DNA from 3 places in the Streptomyces sp. NPDC058534 genome. Region 2 is predicted to be linked to each of the others. Evidence: riboswitches for the same ligand, from Rfam matches in the RefSeq annotation. Region 2 holds a riboswitch; each other region holds the start of a gene.
The links. Region 2 has a riboswitch for cobalamin ahead of cobN (cobaltochelatase subunit CobN). Riboswitches for the same ligand answer to the same signal wherever they lie in the genome.
Positions count from the first base shown of each region.

Region 1: linked by a shared signal. The riboswitch ahead of ACFWR9_RS24445 (cobalamin biosynthesis protein) and the one ahead of cobN (cobaltochelatase subunit CobN) in region 2 are both predicted to bind cobalamin.
Region 3: linked by a shared signal. The riboswitch ahead of ACFWR9_RS14245 (energy-coupling factor ABC transporter permease) and the one ahead of cobN (cobaltochelatase subunit CobN) in region 2 are both predicted to bind cobalamin.

Region 1 is NZ_JBHXNW010000041.1:54,145-56,398, forward strand. Features, by position in the region: gene ACFWR9_RS24435 (anion permease) at 1-408, shown strand, start outside; gene ACFWR9_RS24440 (hypothetical protein) at 443-664, shown strand; cobalamin riboswitch at 800-942, shown strand; gene ACFWR9_RS24445 (cobalamin biosynthesis protein) at 1,042-2,007, shown strand; gene ACFWR9_RS24450 (cobyric acid synthase) at 2,004-2,254, shown strand, end outside.
Region 2 is NZ_JBHXNW010000038.1:39,931-42,184, reverse strand. Features, by position in the region: gene cobN (cobaltochelatase subunit CobN) at 1-960, opposite strand, end outside; cobalamin riboswitch at 990-1,138, opposite strand; gene cobG (precorrin-3B synthase) at 1,194-2,254, shown strand, end outside.
Region 3 is NZ_JBHXNW010000018.1:114,729-116,982, forward strand. Features, by position in the region: gene cbiQ (cobalt ECF transporter T component CbiQ) at 1-112, opposite strand, end outside; gene ACFWR9_RS14240 (energy-coupling factor ABC transporter substrate-binding protein) at 113-448, opposite strand; gene ACFWR9_RS14245 (energy-coupling factor ABC transporter permease) at 445-1,152, opposite strand; cobalamin riboswitch at 1,182-1,542, opposite strand; gene ACFWR9_RS14250 (potassium channel family protein) at 1,631-2,176, opposite strand; gene ACFWR9_RS14255 (chloride channel protein) at 2,173-2,254, opposite strand, start outside.

The DNA of each region.
Region 1 (2,254 bases), on a different contig from region 2:
ACGCACTCGGTCTCCGGTGCGGTGATGGGCGCGGGCCTCGGCCGCAAGGGCGGCGTGGTGCGCTGGTCCACGGCCACCCGGATGTTCGTCGCCTGGGGTCTGACGCTGCCGGCCGCGGCCCTGGTCGCCGCGATCGCCGAGTGGGTCTGCCGCCTCGGCGACTGGGGCACGGCCGTCGTCGCGGTCTTCCTGGTGGTCTCCAGCGCCGCCATCTGGAAGCTCTCCCGGCGCGAGGTCGTCGACCACACCAACGTCGTCGACCCCCACGAGCCCGAGTCGGCCGGTGTGGTCACCACGGCGATGGCCGCCGTGTCCCCGCCCCCGGCGGGCGTGACCGAGGAGCCGACGGCCGGTGTCCCGGCCGACCCGTCCGAGGCCAAGACCCCGTCGGCCACCACCACCGTCTGAGCCCGCGTCCCGGGTACGAAGGAAGCGAACCCCCATGAGCATCGACTGGGCAGCACTGGGCTCCGTCTTCGGCGTCAGCCTCGTGGCCACCGTGGCCCTGGTGGGCCTGTTCACCCTCGGCATCGTCGGACTCTCCCGCCAGGAGCGGGCCACCGCCGAGGGCGGCTCCGCTGCCTTCGCGGTCACCGGCGCGTACGCGTGCTTCGCGGCCTGCGCGGCGGCGGTGGCGTACGGGATCTACCTGATCGTCGCCTGACCCACCGCACACCCCGGGGCGGGGCGCGGGACGGACTCGGACCGTCGCGCGCCCCGCCTCTTCGTGTACCGGCGCACACCACCCGTGTGTGGGGCTTCGCACACCCCCCCGTCGCAGGTCAACGCCAGGTTGACGGGTGTTCTCGGGCCGTGGTGGACTTCCGGGGCCATCTACGGCGGCAGGAGAGGAAGCCCGGTGCGATTCCGGCGCGGTCCCGCCACTGTGACCGGGGAGCAGACCCCGGTAGCCAGGAACTCTCACCGCCGGACTCTTCGAACCAGGGCGTGGACACCCTGAGTGAGGACGCGACGCGATGCCCGGCTGCCGACCGACGTTCAGTACCAGGTGCTCCCCTGCCCGTGTGACCGGCTGAAGGCGTGCGTGCCGGACGCGTCTTCGCGTACGGCGCCGCCGCCGGCCTGCTCGGTGACCTCCTCCTCGGCGACCCGCGCCGCGGACACCCGGTCGCCGCGTTCGGCCGCGCCGCCGGTGCCGTGGAACGGGTGCTGTGGCGTGACCACCGGGGCTGGGGCGCGGTGCACACCCTGGTGTGCGCCGGTGGCGCCACCGCCCTCGGCTCGGCCGCCGCGCACGCCGTAGGCCGCTCCCCCGCCGCCTCGGTCGCGCTGACCGGCGCGGCCACCTGGGCCGTGGTCGGCGGTACGTCGCTGGCGCGCGAGGCCCTCCTCATCGGCCGGGCCCTGGAGGCCGGGGACGTCGAGGCGGCCCGGGCGCGGCTGCCGCACCTGTGCGGGCGGGACCCGCAGGCGCTGGACGCCGACGGTGTCGCCCGGGCGGTCGTGGAGTCGGTCGCCGAGAACACCTCGGACGCGGTGGTGGGCGCCCTGGTGTGGGGTGCCGTCGGCGGCGTGCCGGGCCTGCTCGGCTTCCGGGCGGTGAACACCCTGGACGCCATGGTCGGCCACAAGTCGCCCCGGTACCGGCGGTACGGCTGGGCCTCGGCCCGCCTCGACGACCTCGCGGGCTGGCCGGGCGCCCGCCTGACCGCCCTCCTGACCACCGTGGCCGGCGGCGATCCGTGGGGCGCCGTTCGGGCCTGGCGCGCGGACGCCGGGCGGCATCCGAGCCCCAACGCCGGCCCCGTGGAGGCGTCGTTCGCGGGGGCCCTCGGGGTGCGGCTCGGCGGGACACTCTCCTACGGCGGGCGGGTCGAGCACCGGCCCGTCCTCAACGGGGCGGCGGGGCGCGCCGTCCGGGCCGGTTCCGGCGACATCGAACGGGCCGTACGGCTCTCCCGGCGCGTGGGCTGGCTGGCGCTCGGCGTGTGCGCGGGCGCGCGGCTGCTGGTGCGCGGGGCACTCAGGAAGGGACGTACGTCATGAACGGTGGACTCCTCGTCGCCGGCACCACCTCCGACGCCGGCAAGAGCGTCGTCACGGCCGGGATCTGCCGCTGGCTGGTGCGCCGGGGCGTGAAGGTCGCGCCCTTCAAGGCGCAGAACATGTCGCTCAACTCCTTCGTGACGCGCGAGGGCGCGGAGATCGGGCGGGCGCAGGCCATGCAGGCGCAGGCCTGCCGGGTGGAGCCGACCGCGCTGATGAACCCGGTGCTGCTCAAGCCCGGCGGTGA
Region 2 (2,254 bases):
GCGCTCGGGGTCGGCGACGTAGGCGGGGAGGCCGTCGGCGTCGATCTCCTTGAAGGAGAACGGCACGGTGATCAGGCGGCCGTCGAACTCGGGGACGGCTATCTGGCTGGCGGCGTCCAGCGGGGAGACGCCCTCGTCGTTGCTCTCCCAGTCGGCGCGGGAGCCGGTCAGGCACAGGGCCTGGAGGATGGGGACGTCGAGGGTGGTGAGCGCGCCGGCGTCCCAGGACTCGTCGTCACCGCCGGCGGACGCCTCGGCGGGCTTGGTGCCGCCGGCCGCGAGGACAGTGGTGACGATCACGTCGGCCGCCCGCAGGTCATCGATGAGTTCGGGCTCGGGGGCGCGCAGGGAGGCCACGTAGCGGGGCAGCGGCCGCCCGCCGGCGTTCTCGACGGCGTCGCACAGGGCGTGCACGAAGTCCGTGTTGCCGCTCATGTGGTGGGCGCGGTAGTAGAGCACGGCCACGGTCGGGCCATCCGCGTCCTGGCGCGGCGCGCGGTCCAGCGGGCCCCAGGTGGGGGCGGGCGTCGGCGGGTCGAAGCCGTGGCCGGTGAGCAGCACGGTGTCGGACAGGAAGCGGGCGAGCTGCTCCAGGTTGGCCGGGCCGCCGTGGGCGAGATAGGCGTGGGCCTCGGCGGCGAGACCGACGGGGACGGTGGAGGCCTCCATCAGCTGGGCGTCCGGGGCCTGTTCGCCGCTGAGGACCACGACGGGGCGGCCGTCGGCGAGGAGCAGGTCGAGACCTTCACGCCAGGCACGCAGTCCGCCGAGGAGGCGTACGACGACCAGTCCGACGCCGTCCAGCAGGGCGGGCAGGTCGTCGAGCGGGAGCCGGGCGGGGTTGGCGAACCGGTAGGCGACCGGGCCGGTGGCGGCGCGGGCGCTCAGCAGGTCGGTGTCGGACGTCGACAGGAGCAGGATGCTGGGGTGCGAGGCACGCTCCCCGGAAGAATGCGGCATGCGGCGTCTGCCCTTCCTCGGGGTCCGCGCCCCGGGCGGTGAGAGACGGCGGGAGTTCCTGACTCGTCCGGCCCTCAGGGTGGCCGGACTCACAGTGGCGGGACCGCGCCGGATTCACACCGGGCTTCCTCCCCTGTCGCCGTCTGGCGGTGGGCGGACCGGATGATCCACCCAGGAGCATAGTAAGGGTCCCGCCGGGAAGGGCGGCAGGTGCCACCGGTGTGACGGTCGGTATGCTCGCGGCCATGTCCTCGGCACTCCCTTCCATATCCTCCCAGGCCACAGCGGTCTCACGGGACCGTGGTGACGCCTGCCCGGGGACGCTGCGGCTGCACGCCGCCGACGACGGTGCCCTCGCCCGCGTACGGATACCCGGCGGGGCCCTGGGCGTCGTTCAGGCCGAGGCGCTGGCCGACGCCGCCCGGCGGCTGGGCGACGGGGAGCTTCATCTGACGTCCCGGGGCAACGTGCAGCTGCGGGGGCTGCGCGACGGCTGCGGCGGGGAGCTGGCCGGGCTGCTGGACGCGGCCGGGCTGCTGCCCTCGCCGGGGCACGAACGGGTGCGCAACATCGTCGCCTCGCCGCTGTCCGGCCTCGACGGGCACGGTCCGCGGGACGTACGGCCGTGGCTGTCGGCCCTGGACGCGGCGTTGTGCGCGAGCGAACGGGCGCGGGAGCTGTCGGGCCGGTTCCTGTTCGCGCTCGACGACGGCCGCGGGGACGTGGCCGGACTCGGCGCCGACGTCACCGTGCGGGCGACCGGCGGCGATGCGGCGCAGGTCGCGCTGCACTCGGTGGACGCGGCCTGGCGGGTGGCCGCGGACGAGGCGTCCCGGGCGGCGCTGCTGGCGGCCGAGGCATTCCTCGACGTCGCCCGCGAGTCCGGGGAGCGGGTGTGGCGGGTGGACGAACTCGCCGTACCGGCCCATGTCCTGACGCGGGCGGTGGACCGCCGTCTGTCCGAGGCGGGAGTCGGCCACGTCAAGGAGCGGCCGGCCACCACACGCGCGGACGGGCCTCCTCCCGGGCTCCTCGGGGACGCCCTGTGCGCGCACGTGCCGCTGGGCCGTCTCACCGGCCCGCAGTGGCGGGAGTTGACGCACGTCGCCGCTCTGACGCCGGACGCCGAACTGCGGTTGACACCGTGGCGCGGCGTCGTCGTACCAGTCGGGGGCCTGAGCGCATCGGACACCGCCGCCGCCCTCGACCGCCTCCGTGCCGTCGGTCTCGTCACCGACGCCTCCTCCCCCTGGCCGCGCGTCGGCGCCTGCATCGGCCGCCCGGGGTGCGGGAG
Region 3 (2,254 bases), on a different contig from region 2:
AGGGCGGCAGCGAGATCGCGAGCACGGTCAGCCCCAGTCCGAGTACGGCCTTGTCCACGGGATGGCGGCGGCGCCACCGACTGCTGTGCGCCGCGGCGTCGATCGGCAGCACTCAGTTCCCTTCGGGAGCATCCCGCAGTGCCGCCGCCCGCTCCTCGCCCTGCCGCCGGCCCCGGCGTACACCGAAGTAGTACGCCAGCACGCCCGCGCCGAGCGCGGCCTGCACCGCGAACAGCGCCGACTCGATCTCCCCGGACGGCGGTTCGTACAGTGGCGAGAACCACGGCTCGTAGTCCGGCTCGATCTCCGTGATCGCCGTCTCCGCCTCCGCGTCCGCGCCGGCGAACGGCTCCTCCTTGTGGTCGCCGAGCCCGAGTACCAGCGGCAGCACCGCGAGCGCGGCCACGGCGAGCAGCAACAGGGCGTTGATCTTCGCGTTGCGGGTCATCGGGCCACCGCCTCCTGCTCGTCGGACGTGGTCTTGCCCGACCTGGTGAGCAGCACGCCCAGCCGGGTCAGTTCACCCTTGCTGGACTGCACCAGCAGCCGCATCACGATCACCGTGAGCAGGCCCTCGCTGACCGCGAGCGGGATCTGCGTGACGGCGAAGATGGACCCGAACTTGCCGAGCGCGCCGACGAATCCGCTGCTCGGGTCGGGGAAGGCCAGCGCCAGCTGGACGCTGGTCACGCAGTAGGTGGACAGGTCGGCGACGAACGCCCCGAAGAACACGGCGACCATCAGCGGCACGTCGCAGCGGCGCAGCAGCCGGTAGACGCCGTACCCGGCCCAGGGGCCGACGATCGCCATGGAGAAGACGTTGGCGCCGAGCGTGGTCAGCCCGCCGTGGGCGAGCAGCAGCGCCTGGAAGAGCAGGGTGATGGTGCCCAGTACCGCCATGATCGGCGGCCGGAAGAGGATGGCGCCCAGACCGGTGCCGGTCGGATGGGAGCAGCTTCCGGTGACGGAGGGCAGTTTCAGGGCCGACAGGACGAACGTGAAGGCACCGGAGGCGCCGAGGAGCAGCGTGCTCTCCGGGTGCTCCCTGACCTCACGGGTGAGTGACCGGACTCCGTGGACGACGAACGGCGCGGACGCGACACCCCAGGCGATCGCGTGCGCCGGTGGCAGAAAGCCCTCGGCTATGTGCATGGCTCAGCAGACCCTCTCCAGCACCTCGTGGATGGACGACGCGCCTTGGCCGGTCTCCTGGCTGACGGGTACCGCTGTCCGAGCAACGCCTTCCCGGGTTAGGCCCTGTCGTCGGACTCCCGTCTGCCTCGCGGCGCCATGCACGCACTCTCGCCGCACCGGGCCCTGACCCAAGTACATCCAGTACGAGGCTCAGGGCCCGGCACGCCGAGAGCACGCACCTGACACCGCGAGGCCCGCCCTCCGGGCGGACGACGGGAGTCCGACGACAGGGCCTAGAACCCAGTGGCTGCCCACAAGGGGCCGGAGCCGGACTTCCCGATTCACAGTGGCGAGGGCCGCACCGGCATCACACCGGATTTCCCGTTCACCAAGGCGTGGCGACAGTAGTGCTCCTACGGGGGTGGTGACAAGCGGGCCTCCTGTCGCGCGGACCCGGCCGGGGACCGGGCGGACAGGGCTCGGGGCTGCGGAAACGTCAGCCGGACCGGTCCCGTTCCGTGCGCCGGACCACCATGGCGCGCGCCCGCGTGCTGAGCGCGGTCGCGGCGGCCGTGAGGAAGACGAAGCTGTAGACGATCTGGAGCAGGGTCACGATCCGGGCCGACTGCCCGCGCGGGGTGATGTCCCCGTACCCGACCGTGGCGAGCGTGACCACCGTGAAGTAGAGCGCGTCGACGCGGGTGTGCAGGCCGGTGAACTCGCCGGGCTGCTTGGCGAGGGCGTAGTACGTGGCCGAGAAGACGTGCACGGACAGGATGATCAGCAGGGTGATGACCACACCGGGCCTGGTCTCGGGGCGGTCGACCAGGACGTGGTGGATCTGCCGGAGCAGCAGCGCGGCCACGGCACTCAGCAGCAGGGCGAACAGCACCCAGCTCAGCACGGGCCGGTGCGGGCCCAGATGGTCGAGGGGGAGCAGGAAGTAGGCCACGACCACGGCCACCGCGACACAGCCCCGTACGACCCAGGGCCGGGCGGTGCGCCAGGCGTTACGGGTCTGTACGGTCCGGCGCTCCGTCACCCGGTCGTTCCCGTCGTCGGGGCGTGGGCCGCTTCCGGTTCCGTGCGGCGCACCACCTGGGAGACGACGAAGGCGACG